DNA from 4 places in the Embleya sp. NPDC005971 genome. Region 1 is predicted to be linked to each of the others. Evidence: riboswitches for the same ligand, from Rfam matches in the RefSeq annotation. Region 1 holds a riboswitch; each other region holds the start of a gene.
What was found. Region 1 has a riboswitch for cobalamin ahead of ABZ374_RS32430 (ABC transporter substrate-binding protein). Riboswitches for the same ligand answer to the same signal wherever they lie in the genome.

Region 1 (3,696 bases):
CGGGGCAGCCGCAGTTGCCAGATGATCCGGTCGTCCAGCGCCGTGACGTCGGAGCCACCGAGACCGAGTCGGCGCAGCACCACGTCGGCCACGACGTGCGGCGGCTCGTGGACCGATCCCACGGCGAGGCCGAGCAGCACGGTGGACAACAGCAGTACGGCGGCGACGGCCAGGGCCACCGCCGCACGGCTCGCGCCGGCGAGCCGTGCGGCGGGACGATCCGTCACGGTCACGGACGCGGGGTCAGGTTGCCCAGGCCGGCCGATACCCGGACGGCACCGTCGGCGAGCAGCACGCCGGGGGTCGACTCGGAGAACGGCACGACCACGTACGCACGGCGCTGGACGGCCTTGAGCTTGTTCAGCACGGGGTCGTGTTCGAGGTAGTCGATCTTGGACTGTGCGGTGTCCCAACCGGCGTCCGCGAGCACGATGGCGTCCGGGTCCGCCGCGACCACCTGCTCCCAACTCGTGGTCTTCCAGCCACCGGCCAGCGTGTCGAAGACGTTGCGGGCGCCGACGGCGTCGAGCACGAGCTGGGGTCCGCCGTGGCCCGCGCCGACGTACGGGGTTTTGGTACCCGAGTCGTACCAGAGCACGTTCAGGCCCTTGCCCGCCGACTTGGCCGTGACTTCGGCAAGTTGCCGCTTCTGCGCGTCCCGGATGGCGGCGGCGCGCTGTGCGACACCGAACACCTCGGCGACATCGCCCAGTTCGTCCCACACCGTCTGGAAGGACGCCGACGCCTGCTGCTTGCTGTCGGCGCACCCCAACGGCGACAGGTAGGTGGTGATGCCCTGGGAACCCAGTTCGTCCCGCGTGCCCGCCACCTTGTCGGTGAAGGCGCTGGAGTAGGAGGCGTAGAGGAAATCCGGGCGCGCCGCGAGGAGTTTCTCCTTGGACGGATACTTCTCGGAGAGCACCGGGACGGTGTCGTAGGCCGCCTTCCATCGCGCCGGGACCGCGTCGTCGAGGTACGCCGTCCCGGCCATCCGGGTCTGTAGATCGAGAGCCAGGGCGACTTCGGTGGCGCCCTGGTTGAGGGTGACCAACCGGGCCGGCGGTGACGTCACGGTGGTGGTGACGCCGCACCTGCTCACGCTCACCGGCGTCGAGTGGCTGCTCCCGGCCGCCGCGGCGGGCTTGTCGGCCTCGGGCGCACCCGTGCACGCGCCGAGCGCGCCGACGAGCAGGATCGCCACGACAGCGAGGCCGGAGCGCGTGGAACGCGGGGCGCGCGCCGGAGGTATGAAACGTTCGAATCGAAACGGGCGCAGGGCAGCGCGGGGCATGTGTTCTCCAACCCTCGTGGAACATGTCGCGCCGTGGCCGGTCTCCTGGCTTCCGCATCGACGTTCCGCAGCCGGCCTTCCCGGTTGGCTCGTTCCCGATCCACCCAGTGACCCCGACCGCTGTGGGAGCGGTCGGCGAGGGCCGCGAGACTCCGCGGCTACAGTGGCGAGGGCCGCGCCGGCATTCGACCGGCTTCCCGTACACCACGGCGGCGATAGGCTACCAAACCGCTCGTCGTGCCTCGTCGGCGCTCACGCCCACCGACGCCGGCCGGGTCCTCTCGGGACCGGCAACCCGCTCCGCGCCTGGACCCGCGGGTGGAACAACGGGTGGAGACGCGGATGGATCCGAAGGTGGGTCCCTGCGGCGGAGGTCGCCTACGGGGCATGGCCGTCCTGGGGGTTGCGCTCGTCGGGCTCGTGCTGCGGATGCTGCTTGCCCAGGCCGTCGCGCGCGACGTCCAAGCGGCCCGGATGCGGGCCGAGTCGGAGGAGGTGATACTCCCCCATCCGGCGCATCGCCCGGAGCCGCACGGGGCGGCGCTACCGCGTGTGGAGGATGTCCGCCTCGCCGGACGTGGCATGCACCCGCACCCGGTGCGGTGCGGCCGGATCCCGGGCCACGTCGACCTTGACCGAGCCGTGCTCGCTGCTCGCGTCCGTCGCGTAGACGGTGCCGGCCGGCAGCCTGACCCGGGCGTTGTCGCCTTCGGCGTCGACCCGATCGGGCGGCGCGGCGAAGGACAGGTCCACCGCGTCCCGGTCGGCCCGGGCGACGACCGTACGCGTGGTCAACCGCTCGCCGCGGATGCCGCCTTGTGCCGTCCGCGCGTCCAGATCGCCGGACAGGCCGGTCAGCATGACCTGCCCCGAGGTGGTGCCGACCCGGACCGCGAGCCCCGGCGGCACCCTCACCTCGTAGGAGACCTGCGCGCTGCCGCTCACGGTGTGCCGCAGCGTGAGCGTGCCCTCGGCCGACACGTGTTCGGTTGCGGGTTCGGCGGTGCCGAAATGCTTGATCTCGGTGACCCGCACCGACCCGGGCCCGCCCTGAACCACCTGCACCCGGCCCGCTCCGCCGACGATCACGAGCCGGGTGAGCGGCGCGTCGATGGTGTACTGCGCCCGGCGGGTGGTTGCCTGAGACGGCGAGTCCGGTTCGGCACACGCGGATCCGCCCAGCAGGAGGCCGGTGAGCACGCACAGGCGCACCGGGCGACCGAGTGCGCGGCCGGCGAAAGATGGTGAACGCTTGGGCCACATGGGAGTTCCCGTCCTGATCGGAGTCGGCGAGCACGAGCTCGTGGGCACGAGTGCGGCGGCGGACCGGAGTCGGCGTCGCACTACTGTGCCCCGATCGCGGTGAGGACCGGGATCCGTGCCGCCCGGCGTGCGGGGAGCAGCGCCGCGAGCACACCCACCACTGCGGATCCGGCTGCGATCACGGCGAGCGTCGACCACGGGACGGCGAGCACCTCCAGGCCCTGATCGGCCAGTCCGCGCCGGGCGGTCACTCCCCAGCCGACGCCCAGCAGCAGTCCCAGGAGCGTGCCGTACGCCGACAGTGCCACCGATTCGGCCCGGACCATGCGCCGGATCTGCCCGTGCGAGGTGCCGATCGCCCGCAACAGGCCGATCTCCCGGGTGCGTTCGAGCACCGACAGGGTGAGCGTGTTGACCACGCCCAGGGCGGCGATCAGGATCGCCAACCCGAGCAGCGCGTAGACCAGGTCGAGCACCCCGTCGATTCCGGCCCGGATCACGTTCTTGTACTCCTCCCGGTCGCGGGCCGCGGCCTGGGGGAACGGTGCCAGGGCCCGGGCCAGGCTCGCCTTCAGCGCGGCTCGCTCGGTGCCCGGCGCGGCGTCGACGAAGATCATCGCCTCCTGCGCGCCCGGCGCGATCCGGGCCGGCGTGTCCAGGTCGGTCAGCGGTGCGTCCCGACGGCCGATCGACCGACCCGCCGGGTCCGGCGCCCGCAGCGCACCGACCGTCACGGTGGCCTCGGCGCCGACGGGGCCGCGCAGACGCACCGGGCTGCCGACGGACAGCCGCAGGCCGGCCGCGTATCCGGCGCCCAGGCTGATCGTGCCCGGAGGCGGCGCCGGCAGCAGCACTCCGGTCGGCGACCGCTGCCGCAGGACCGCGGGCAGGTCCGGATCGGCGCCCTGTACCCACGCGTTTCGGGATCCGCCGTCGGTTACCACCTCGACCCGGGCCTCGCGCAGCCGGATCACCCGGCCCACACCCGGCGCCCGGCGGACGGCCTCGACCACCTCCGCGGTCAGCGGGGCGTCGCCCTTGCTGCTCTGAACCGTGATGTCGGACCCGAGGGTGCGATCGATCCGGGCATCCATTGACGCACTCGCGGACGCGGCGACCACCGCGGTGGCCGCGACCACGGC
Region 2 (3,696 bases), on a different contig from region 1:
GTGATAGGCCACCGGCACCGGGATGGGCACGTTGACGCCGACCATGCCGGTGTTCACCCGGCGGCCGAAGTCGCGGGCTGTGTCGCCGTCCCGGGTGAAGATGGCCACGCCGTTGCCGTACTCGTGCTCGCTCGGCAGCCGCAGCGCGTCCTCGTAGGAGGCCGCGCGGACCACGGACAACACCGGGCCGAAGATCTCCTCGCGGTACACCCGCATCGAGGTCGTCACGTGGTCGAACAGCGACGCGCCGACGAAGTAGCCGTCCTCGTGGCCGGGTACGCGCACGTCGCGGCCGTCCACGAGCAGCTTGGCGCCCTCGGCGACGCCGATGTCCAGGTAGCCGTGCACCCGATCGAGCGCGTCCCGGCCGACCAGCGGGCCGAAGTCGGCGTCCGGGTCGTGCGAGGGGCCCACGCGCAGCGTGGCGATCCGGGCGACGAGCTTTTCCACCAGCGCGTCGGCGGTCTCCGCGCCGACCGGAACTGCCACGGAGATGGCCATGCAGCGTTCCCCGGCGGAGCCGTAGCCGGCACCGATCAGCGCCTCGACGACCTGGTCGAGGTCCGCGTCCGGCATCACGATCAGGTGGTTCTTGGCGCCGCCGAAGCACTGGGCGCGCTTGCCGTTCGCGGTGGCGGAGGTGTAGACGTACTCGGCGATCGCGGTCGAGCCGACGAAGCCCAGGGCCTGTACGCGCGGGTCGGTCAGGAGTGTGTCGACGCTCTCCTTGCCGCCGTGGACCACGTTCAGCACGCCGGGCGGCAGGCCCGCCTCGACGAAGAGTTCGGCCAGGCGCAGTGGCACCGAGGGGTCGCGCTCCGAGGGCTTGAGCACGAACGCGTTGCCGCAGGCGATGGCCGGCGCGATCTTCCACAGCGGGATCATCGCCGGGAAGTTGAACGGGGTGATGCCGGCGACCACGCCGAGGGGTTGGCGCATCGAGTGCACATCGATGCCGGAGCCCGCGTTGTCGGTGAACTCGCCCTTGAGCAGGTGCGGGATGCCGGTGGCGAACTCCACGACCTCCAGGCCGCGTTGCAGGTCGCCGTGGGCGTCGGCGATGGTCTTGCCGTGCTCGGCCGACAGCAGCCGGGCCAGCGACTCGCGTTCGGGTTCGACCAGTTGCAGGAAGCGGGCCAGGACTCGGGCGCGCCGCTGCGGGTTCCAGGCGGCCCACGCGGGTTGGGCCTGCTCGGCGTCGGCGATGGCGGCCAGGGTGTCGGCGCGATCCGCGAGCGGAACGCGTGCCTGTACTCGACCGGTGTTGGGGTCGTACACGTCGCCGAACGCGCCGGATGCGCCGGGGACGTGCTTGCCGCCGATGAAATGGGAAAGTTCGCGGACCATGAACGACCTGTCTCTCGTCGGGTGCGATCCGGAGGTCGGGGCACGACCCGGGTGCGCAACGTCGGCGCGGGTGCGCGTGGTTGCCCGGTGCGGGTCGACGTCGAAGTGGTCAGGAAAACCTGGTGGGTTCGACGTTCGCAGGATCATCCGGGGCGAGGGCGCGGACCGGTGTCATGCGTGTTTGCTCCATCCTCGTGGACAACACGGATATACCCGCGGCCGGTATCCTGACTTCCGGATCGACGCACGATGCCCGCCTTCCCGGCCTTCGCCAGTGGCTTGGTGCTGCGGCAGCGCACTCCCCGGTCACAGTGGCGGGACCATGCCGGATTCACACCGACTTCCCTGCACCGCGGACCTTGTAGTTGAAGACGATATAGTCGGACGTCCTAGTAAGTCCAGTGCCGGCCGTGACCCGACGGCCGGCGTTCGAGGGCGAGTCCGGTGACGAGTTCCGAGGTGACCCGGATCCACACCTGATCCTCGCCGAGGCCGTCGAGGTCGGGCAGCAGACGATCCAGGTGGGCGACGACGTGCGGATCGCCGACCCGGGAGGCGTGTCCGGTCACGGTGCCCGTCCAGCCGGTGCGGGTGGCCCGGTCGACGTGGTCGGCCTGGAACGCGACCACCGCGTCGTGCGCGGCCTTCGCGAGCGAGGAGTCGAGCGGGGCCCGGAACACCACACACTCGCGATCGACGGCGAACGCCACCAGGTGCACGGCCGGCAGCGCGCCCTCGCTCACCACGACGCGTCCCAGTCGGGCGTCGGCCATCAACCGCAACGCCTCATGGCGACCGAGGGGACGTTTCAGCACGGCGTCTTCGCTCATTTCCAACCCTTTGGCCCGCCCCCGACCGGGGGCCGGTCCGGCCGCTTCCCCGGGCGATGGGTGCGGCGGCCGGGCCGACCTCGGCTGCGCACGAAGCAGGTACGGCCGGGCTCGACCGCGCTCTCCGTGCGGGCCGACCCGGTGGGTCGGCCGCACCTCCGACTCTGCTCCCGGTCCGTGCGGTCGAGCAGGGCCGTTGGGCCCGGTCGGGTTCGGCGAAGGTCCTCGGCCGGCTGGGGATCGGGGAGCAGCGGTCCCCGCGGGACGTCGAGGTCGCAGGGCGTGCGCTTCGGGGGAGTGCGCCCTGCCGGTGCTTCCGTGCTCCGTCCGATGCGCGCGTCGGCGGCCGAGCGGCCGGGCACGGATGCACACGCGACACCGGGCGCCCCGCCCGCCGCCGCCCCCGGGCCCACCCACTTGATCCACCCGTCCGGCCGCCGTGCGGCTGCCGGACGCCTGCCAGGAATACGAGGAAACGATGACCGACCTCGAATCGCCGCGCGTGCGCTGCAGCGCGGCCCCCGGCGGCCGCCCCGGCCGCCGGCCGAAGCGTGGACACGGCGTTCCCGCGGGGGATTTACGCACGCCCGCGACCTACGACCCCGAATACCGGATCTGGATGGTCGCCCACCTGGCCCGCCTACTGGACCGAGGCCCCGACCCGGTACTGCTGAGCCTGGGCCGCGGCACCGGGCCCGTCGAAGCCGAACTGGCGCGCGCCGGGCACCGGGTGCTCGCCGTGGACGTGCCACCGGAGGCCGTCGACCCGGCCCGCCGCCAAGGCGTCGACGTCGTGCGTGCGGACGTCCCGGACCGGACGTTGCCGAGCGGTGCCCGGATCGTCGTCTACGCCGACGGCCTCGGCTGCCGGCCGAACCACCCGACCCGGGGCCTGCGTTCGATCCTGGAACGGGTCCGCGCCTGGTCGCCGGCCGGCACCGGCGGCCTGGTGGTGGCCGACGACCCGCCCCGGGCCGGCCGGGCCCTCGGGAAGGTCCCCGGCCTGTCCTGGCTCGCCGCCCTCGCGCTGGCCGACGAAGCCGAACTGGTCGGCTTCCGGGACGTGACCGCCGCCACGATCGGCTACCTGCACCCCCGGACCGGCCCGCGCGAGCGCGCGATCGTCACGGCCCACCACTGAACACCGCCCGGCGCGCACCATCGACACCGCAACACCGGCCCGGGGCTACCGCGACAGCGCCGCCCGATAGGGCCGGAAGAACGCGCGCAGCTCCTCCGCGTACAGCTCGGGCTCCTCGAACGCCGCGAAGTGCCCGCCGCGCGGGGGCTCGGTCACTCGCACGACGTTCGTCATGCGCTCCAGCCAGGCCCGCGGCGGGCGCACGACGTCACCGGCGAAGAGCGAGAATCCGGAGGGTACTTCCACCCGCCGGGCGTGCTGCGCGAGCGGGATCGCGGCGTTCGCCCGGTACATGCGCATCGACGAGCCGATCGTCTCGGTGAACCAGTACAGGGAGAGGTTCGTGAGGATCTCGTCCTTGGTGAAGGACCGCTCCAC
Region 3 (3,696 bases), on a different contig from region 1:
CGACCACGTGCGCGCCGAGGTTGACCGAGCCGAGGTTGCACACGGCCGTCTCGCCGTCGCTGGTGACCTCCAGGATCTCGGTGCACAGGTTGGACAGGTGCACCACGTTGCCCGGCTCCGCGGCCTGGTTGCAGGTGCGGTTGGCGGCGTCCTTGAAGGTCATCCAGCCGTTGCCGGTCTGCGCGAGCGTGCGCATCATCCGGGCGTACAGGTCGCGGGCGGGCAACTGCCGGACGAACCGGCCGTCCCGCTCGGCGGCTTCGTAGACCTTGTCGAACTCGGCGCCCCACAGGTCCGGCAGTTCGGGCAGCTCGTTCGGGTCGAACAGCGACCAGACGCCGTCCTCCTCGACCCGGCGCATGAACAGGTCCGGCACCCAGTTGGCCAGGTTGAGGTTGTGCGCGCGGCGCGCGTCCTCGCCGGTGTTCTCGCGCAGTTCGAGGAACTCCAGGATGTCCGGGTGCCAGGTCTCCAGGTAGACGCAGGCCGCGCCCTTGCGCCGGCCGCCCTGGTTGACCGCGGCCACCGACGAGTCGAGCGTCTTGAGCCACGGCACGATGCCGTTGGAGTGCCCGTTGGTGCCCCGGATCAGCGAGCCGCGCGAACGCACCCGCGACCAGGCCACACCGATGCCGCCGGCGAACTTCGACAGCCGGGCGATCCGCCCGTACATCTCGTAGATCGACTCCAGCTCGTCCTTGGGCGAGTCGAGCAGGTAGCACGAGGACATCTGGGTGTGCACCGTGCCGGAGTTGAACAACGTCGGCGAACTGGGCAGGTAGGCCAGCGAGGACATCAGCCGGTAGAAGCCGATCGCCTCGCCGGGCTCCTGGGCCAGGCCGCATGCGACGCGCAGCAGGAAGTGTTGCGGTGTCTCGACCACCTTGCGCGAGACCGGGTGGCGCAGCAGGTAGCGGTCGTACACGGTGCGCAGGCCGAAGTACTCGAACCGGCGGTCGCCCTCGACGTCCACGGCGGCGTCCAACTCGGCGGCGTGCCGGGCGACGAACGCCGCGGTCTCCGCGCCGATGATGCCCTCCCGGCGGCCCAGCGCGATGCCGGCGCTGAACGAACCGGCGCCGGCCTCGAACGCCTCGTCGGCGATCCGGCCGGCGAGCAGGCGCGCGGCGAGCCGCGAGTAGCCGGGCTCCTCGGCGATCAGTTCGGCGGCGGTACGCACCGCCAGGTCCGCGGCGGCGGCCCGGTCCGCGCCCTCGTTCAGACCCGCGACGACCCGGCGGACGACCCGATCCGGATCGACCTCCGGCAGATCGCGCGCCTGGGTGCGCACCAGGGTCGCGAGTTGCTCCTCGGGGCTTTCGTCGATCCGCATCCGGGTCGTGCCCACGCTGTCCACAACGGTCACGTGCTCTCTCCTCGCGAGCTCGTACGTACAGTGACCCCGCGCCCGAGGGCACGGGCAGCCGGCAGGTATTCGGACTCGCGGGCATGCCGGGGCACCACCGGGCACGACGTGCTCGGCGGACCGCGGAGTTCCCCATGGTCGTCGGGCCCCGAATGCCTCTCGGCGTTCGGCGCTCCAGGACGACGTTCGTTCCCGCTCACCGTTGCGGGGCAGTCCCGGCTTCGCACCGGGTTCCCTCTTGCCTCGCCGTTCCGCTGAACTCGGAACGGCGAACCAGCTACGTCGCAGAGCATATATGTAGTGGCGGGGTGGTCGTCGCACCCCCAGGTGTTGTGTCGTGTCGCGATTCTCGACGTACCACGGACCGCCGCCGGGGCGGCGGTGGGGTGGTTCGCCCCGGGACGCGTGGGACGCGCGGTGCGCGGATCAGGGGCGACCGGTGCGCGGCCCGGGCCGGGCCGGGCGCGCGTGCCGGGCCGGTCGGTCGTGCGGTCGGTCCACCGGTCGCGGCACCTCCCGACCCGAGTCGCGCCACTCGGCGACCAACGCCTCGTAAACGGGGGTCTCGAACGTCTCGGTGGGCCACGGCCCGAACGGGGCTCGCAGGATCTTCATGCCGACCCAACCGTGCAAGACGGCGTGAAGTAACCACCAACCGGGTGATGCCACTCGGTCGGTTGACGTGTCGACTCGGATACAGGTCGTCGAAACGGACCCGACCCGCCCGTCACGCGGGCGGCGCGCCGCCCGGTCCGGGTGGGGCCGCCGAATCCGGGCCCGGGTCCGGATCGCTCGCCACCCGCAGTTCGGCGAACGCCTCGGCCAGCGCCGCCGCCGTCCAGTGCGCGTTCAGGCCGCTGGGATTGGGCAACACCCAGATCCCGGTGTCGCCGATCGTCTCGGGCTGCCGGCCGACCACCGCCTTGGGCCGGCCGAAGCCGGTCCGGTACGCACCGATGCCCAGCACCGCCAGCCAGGCCGGTCGGTACGCGTGCACCCGGGCGGTGAGCGCCGCGCCGCCCGCCCGGTACTCGTCCTTGGTCAACTCGTCCGCGCGGGCGGTGGTGCGGGCCACCACGTTGGTGATGCCGAGGCCGAGTGCGAGCAACCGCTGCTGCTCGGTCGGCGCGAGCAGCCGGGGCGTGAACCCGCTCGCGTACAGCGCGGGCCAGAACCGGTTTCCGGGTCGGGCGAAGTGCCGGTCGGTGGCCCCGGACCACAGGCCCGGGTTGATCCCGCAGAACAACACCCGAAGGTTGGGCCCGATCACGTCCGGGATGCTCCGGCCGTGTGCGGCGGCCATCTCGGCGGCGGTGGGATTGCGGCCCGGCGGGATCGGCAGCACGAGCGGCCGCTCGGGAGCCGGCTCGGGTTCCGGCCCGCTCACGGCGCGTCCGCGATCATCGAGGTGCCCACCGACCGGAAGCCGAGCCGGCCGTACATCCGGGCCACGTCCTCGTCGCCCGCGGACAGGAACACCGTCTCGCTCCCGTCGTCGAGCGCGTGCCCGGCCAGCTCCCAGGTCACCGCCGCCGCGAGGCCGCCGCGTCGGGCCGCGGGGAGGGTGGCCACGCCGACGATCTCGGTGGTGTCGTACAGATGCTGGTAGCTGCCCACGCACAACGGTCCGGTCGGGCCGTACGCGGCGTACATCACCGTCTCGCCGGAGCGCAGCCGCTCGTTGAGGTAGGACAGCAGGTCCGGGTCCTGGCCCAGGGCGGCGGTGTCCCGCTCGGTCGGACCGTCGGTGCCGGACGCGGTGCCCGGATTCGCGAAGCCGACCGCCGCGACGCTGTGCACGATCGCCAGATCGGTCGCGTCCGCCCGGATCCGACGCACCGTCACCAGGTCCGGCAGGAACGGTCGTTCGGCGGGGCGTTCGGCGGGATCGAGCACCATCAGCGGGTGCTCGTGCACATGCAACTCGGCCTCGATCGCGGCCGCGCGCAGCGCGGGGGTGGTCTCGTCGACCCATTCGAACGACTCGGGCACTTTCAACTCTCTCTGTCGTGCCCGCACCGCGCGTACATCCGCGGCGGTGGGCTCGACGGAGCCGCCGAGCGTGGGACGTGCGTACCGGGGCCAGCCCTGGCCATCCCGGACGAACAGGGTCAGTCCGCCGAATGTCTCCGCGTGAGCGGCCCGACGTGCGACCGCGTCGTAGAACGTCTCCAGATGTGCGCGCACCTCGGCGGCGGACTTCGGCATGCGGGCCAGTGTGACACGAACACCCTTTTCGCTACCGGCGGAGGCCGCGCCGGCGACGGAACGAGCGGCCGCGCCCGCGGGCGGTAATCCCGTTGGCCCGCTCGATCCCGCGGCACACAATG
Region 4 (3,696 bases), on a different contig from region 1:
CCCCGCCGATGCGATGCGCGAGGATGCGCCAGGTCTCCGACCACGGCACCGGCACCGAGCCCACCAGCAACCCGGCCGTCGCCGCCGCGAACAGCGCCACGAGCAGCACGCCGACCACCAGCGACAGCCGTACCCGGCCGCCCGGCACGTCGGCCGGCGGGCCCCGGTCCGGCGGCGGCGCCGCGCCCTCCCCACGGAGCACCGCGATCCGGGCCGCCGTCGGGTCCCGATCGATCGTCATGACCGGTCGGGGTGGAGCTGCTTCGCGAGTTCCTCGACCGCGTCCACCGAGCGCGGCCCCGGCTGGGCGACGGACAGCGAGATCACCGGGAAGGCGTTCGCCAGCAGCGCGGGTACGTCGGCGAGCACCGGAGTGGCCCTGAGCGTGGTGATCTTGGCCTCCGCCGACGGCGTCACGTAGTCGTAGATCAGCACCACGTCCGGTTTGCGTTCGGCGACCTGCTCCCAGGAGACCTTGGTCCAGCGCTCGTTCAGGTCGGCGAACACGTTGCGGCCGCCGGCGCGGGTGATGATCTCGTTGAGCATCGAGTTGCCGCCGGTGGTCTGCGCCGCGTCGGCGCCGGAGTTGTACACGAAGACCTTGACCGGTGCGGCGCCCGCGAGCCGCGCGGTGACCGCGTCCAGCCGCCCGCGCAGTGCGGCGACGGAGCCTTCGGCGCGCTCGGACACGCCGAAGATGCCGCCGATGGAGCGCAGTTCGCCGTAGAGCTGTTCGAAGGTGACCGGTGCCTTGGCGCAGCCCTCGGGATTGAGGTGGGTCTTGATGTTCAGTTCGCCGAGTCGGGCGCGGGTGTGGCCGGACGACTCGGAGAAGCCGTCGGGGTAGCCCGAGTAGACGAAGTCGGGCGTGGCTTCGAGCAGTTTCTCCAGCGAGGGTTGCGCGTCGGCGAGCACCGGGATGCGCCCGTACGCCTCCCGGTATCTGTCGCCGATGGTGCGGCCCTTGAGGTACGCGGTGCCCACCATCTTGTCGGCCAGGCCCAGTTCGAGCATCAGCTCGGTGGCGTTGGAGGTGAGCGTGGCGGCGCGCTGCGGCGGCCGGTCGTAGGTCGTGCTCACACCGCAGTTGTCGGTGTCGGTGTACGGCTTGTACGCGGTGGGTGCGGGGGCGCTCGCCTTCTTGTCCTGCACCGCCCCGCCGCACGCGGTTGCGAACAGTGCGAGCGCGGCGACCGCCGCGGCCCACGAGTGTCGGCTGCGGCCCATCGGTGTCCGCGTTCGTATCGGCGTCGGCATCGTCGAAGCTCTCCCTTGCGAGTCCTCGTCGGGGGAACTCGGGAGGGAGGGAGCGCGGCGGCGGACACCGCTCGGCGCCGTCGTCCGACGGACCCGCCCGCGAGGTCCCGGAAGTCCGCGTGCGCGAGGCGAACGCGGGCGACGGCAGGTCTTCGGACTCGTGGGCGGGTTCCGCGGGCCACGGGTGCGTGGCCGGGTCGTCCTACCGGTCGCCGCTTCCCGGATCCCGTTTCACCGGGCCCAGTGCTGATGGCGACTTTCGTTCCCACTTACCGCTGCGGGGCAGTTCCGGATTCGCACCGGATTCCCTCTTGCGACACCCGGAATCGGTCGAAGCCGGGTGAACCGTTCGCAAGGGCAGCCTAACCATGGGCGCCGCGGCGGCCGAGCGAGGGTGCTTTTTCGGCTGCCGCTCGGGCGACTTCGGCTGCCGCCCGGCGACTTCGGCCGCTACTGGGCGACCAGGATCTCCAACCCGGCGTCGCGCAGCGCGTCGAGCGTGTCCCGGTCGGCCGGGCCGCTGGTGATCAGCAGGTCGATGTCCGCCAGCGGGCACACCTCGGCGAGTTCGATCCGGCCCAGCTTCGAGCCGTCGGCGACCACGACCCGACGCCCGGCGGCCCGCAACATCGCCCGCTTGGCCTCGGCCTCGGGCAGGTTCACGTTGGTGATGCCACCCGTGGGGTGCACGCCGTTGCAGCCGAGGAAGACCGTGTCCGCGTGGATGCGCTCCAGGATGTGGTCACCGAGCGGATTGATCAGCGAGTGCTGCAACGGACGCAGCGTGCCGCCGGTGACCACGACGGAGAACCGGGGGATGGCCCGCTCCAGCTCCAGCGCGATGGTCAGTCCGTTGGTGAACACCACGAGGTCGCGCAGGTCGCCGCGGTCCACCAGGGCGCGGGCCACGAACGTGGTGGTGGTGCCCACGTCCAGGACCACGCTCTCGGACGGCGACACCAGCGCCGCGGCGGCCCGCCCGATCAGCGTCTTCGCGGGCGACGCCGAGGTCAGCGCCTCCTCGAAGGACGGCTCGACCCGGGGATCGCGGCCGGTGAACATCGCACCGCCGCGGACCCGGCGCAACCGGCCCTGGCGCTCCAACACCTCCAGGTCGGCCCGGACCGTCACCCGCGAGATGCCGAACGCCTCGGCCAGGTCGGTGACCTTGGCGAAGCCGCGGTCCGCGATCGTCGCGGCCATCCGGGCGCGGCGGCCCTCGGCGGGCAGACCGTCGGTGTCGTCGTCAGGCATGGGCAGCATCTTGCGGACACCTTCCGAAACTTGTCAAACCGCAGCCGGGGCCGCCGATATGACGACGCGATTCGACGGGATTGGCAGGCATCTCGGGGTCTCAGGACTTTCCCAGAGTCTTCTCATCGCTTTCTCATTGACAAGTTTTGGAAAGCTTCGCAAAATTGGAGACATGAAGAAGACTCAGGCCGTCATGGCCGACGGTCGCGAGATCGTCTACTACGACACGCGGGACGACGCGGTCCGCACCGCCGTCGACCCGCGAGATCTCGCGCCCGTGGTGAGCGGGTCCGAGATGCGCTACGACCGACTGCTCGACGAATGGGTCGTGGTCGCCTCGCATCGGCAGACCCGGACCCACCTGCCCGCTGCCGACGCGTGCCCGCTGTGCCCGTCCACGCCCGAGCGGGCCACCGAGGTCGCCGAGGCCGACTACGAGGTGGTCGTCTTCGAGAACCGCTTCCCGTCGATGTCCGGCTCGTCGGTGTCCGGGCCCGGCGCGGTCGACCGGCCCGAACCCGGCTGGGACCGCGACCCGTTCCCGCGCCGGCCGTCCGGCGGACGGTGCGAGGTGGTGTGCTTCACCCCCGAACACGACGCGTCCTTCAAGGACCTCACCCCCGAGCGCGCGCGCCTGGTGCTGGACGCCTGGACCGATCGCACCGCCGAGTTGTCCGCGCTGCCCGGCGTCGAGCAGGTGTACTGCTTCGAGAACCGCGGTCGGGAGATCGGCGTCACACTGCCGCACTCGCACGGGCAGATCTACGCCTACCCGTTCGTCACGCCGCGCACGGCCACCATGGTCGCGAGCACGGCCGCACACCGGCACCGCACCGGCCGCAACCTGTTCGAGGACGTGCTCGCCGCGGAGCGGGCGGACGGGTCGCGGATCGTGGCCGAGGGCGAGCACTGGACCGCGTTCGTGCCCGCCGCCGCGCGGTGGCCGTACGAGGTGCACCTGTATCCGAACCGCCGGGTGCCGGACCTGCTCGCGCTGGAGGAGGCCGCGCGCGCCGAGTTCGGGCCGATGTACCTGGATCTGCTCGGCCGCTTCGATCGGCTCTTCGACGGCGAGCCCGCGCCGTACATCGCCGCCTGGCAGCAGGCGCCGGTGCGCTCGGGCCGGATCGACTTCGCGCTCCACCTGGAGCTTTTCTCGATTCGCCGGGCACCGGGCAAGCTGAA

Region 2: linked by a shared signal. The riboswitch ahead of ABZ374_RS39790 (CoA-acylating methylmalonate-semialdehyde dehydrogenase) and the one ahead of ABZ374_RS32430 (ABC transporter substrate-binding protein) in region 1 are both predicted to bind cobalamin.
Region 3: linked by a shared signal. The riboswitch ahead of ABZ374_RS38165 (ribonucleoside-diphosphate reductase subunit alpha) and the one ahead of ABZ374_RS32430 (ABC transporter substrate-binding protein) in region 1 are both predicted to bind cobalamin.
Region 4: linked by a shared signal. The riboswitch ahead of ABZ374_RS00090 (ABC transporter substrate-binding protein) and the one ahead of ABZ374_RS32430 (ABC transporter substrate-binding protein) in region 1 are both predicted to bind cobalamin.

The regions. Positions count from the first base shown of each region.
Region 1 is NZ_JBEXUX010000046.1:33,684-37,379, forward strand. It holds partial or broken gene ABZ374_RS32425 (iron chelate uptake ABC transporter family permease subunit) at 1-233, opposite strand, end outside; gene ABZ374_RS32430 (ABC transporter substrate-binding protein) at 230-1,201, opposite strand; cobalamin riboswitch at 1,309-1,534, opposite strand; partial or broken gene ABZ374_RS32435 (DUF2975 domain-containing protein) at 1,676-1,792, shown strand; gene ABZ374_RS32440 (hypothetical protein) at 1,835-2,554, opposite strand; gene ABZ374_RS32445 (FtsX-like permease family protein) at 2,635-3,696, opposite strand, start outside.
Region 2 is NZ_JBEXUX010000071.1:16,636-20,331, forward strand. It holds gene ABZ374_RS39790 (CoA-acylating methylmalonate-semialdehyde dehydrogenase) at 1-1,347, opposite strand, end outside; cobalamin riboswitch at 1,547-1,717, opposite strand; gene ABZ374_RS39795 (pyridoxamine 5'-phosphate oxidase family protein) at 1,737-2,177, opposite strand; gene ABZ374_RS39800 (hypothetical protein) at 2,656-3,318, shown strand; gene ABZ374_RS39805 (epoxide hydrolase family protein) at 3,364-3,696, opposite strand, start outside.
Region 3 is NZ_JBEXUX010000064.1:16,888-20,583, forward strand. It holds gene ABZ374_RS38165 (ribonucleoside-diphosphate reductase subunit alpha) at 1-1,333, opposite strand, end outside; cobalamin riboswitch at 1,409-1,659, opposite strand; gene ABZ374_RS38170 (hypothetical protein) at 1,793-1,981, opposite strand; gene mug (G/U mismatch-specific DNA glycosylase) at 2,094-2,669, opposite strand; gene ABZ374_RS38180 (GNAT family N-acetyltransferase) at 2,750-3,574, opposite strand.
Region 4 is NZ_JBEXUX010000001.1:15,078-18,773, forward strand. It holds gene ABZ374_RS00085 (iron ABC transporter permease) at 1-241, opposite strand, end outside; gene ABZ374_RS00090 (ABC transporter substrate-binding protein) at 238-1,227, opposite strand; cobalamin riboswitch at 1,383-1,622, opposite strand; gene ABZ374_RS00095 (DeoR/GlpR family DNA-binding transcription regulator) at 1,708-2,511, opposite strand; gene galT (galactose-1-phosphate uridylyltransferase) at 2,684-3,696, shown strand, end outside.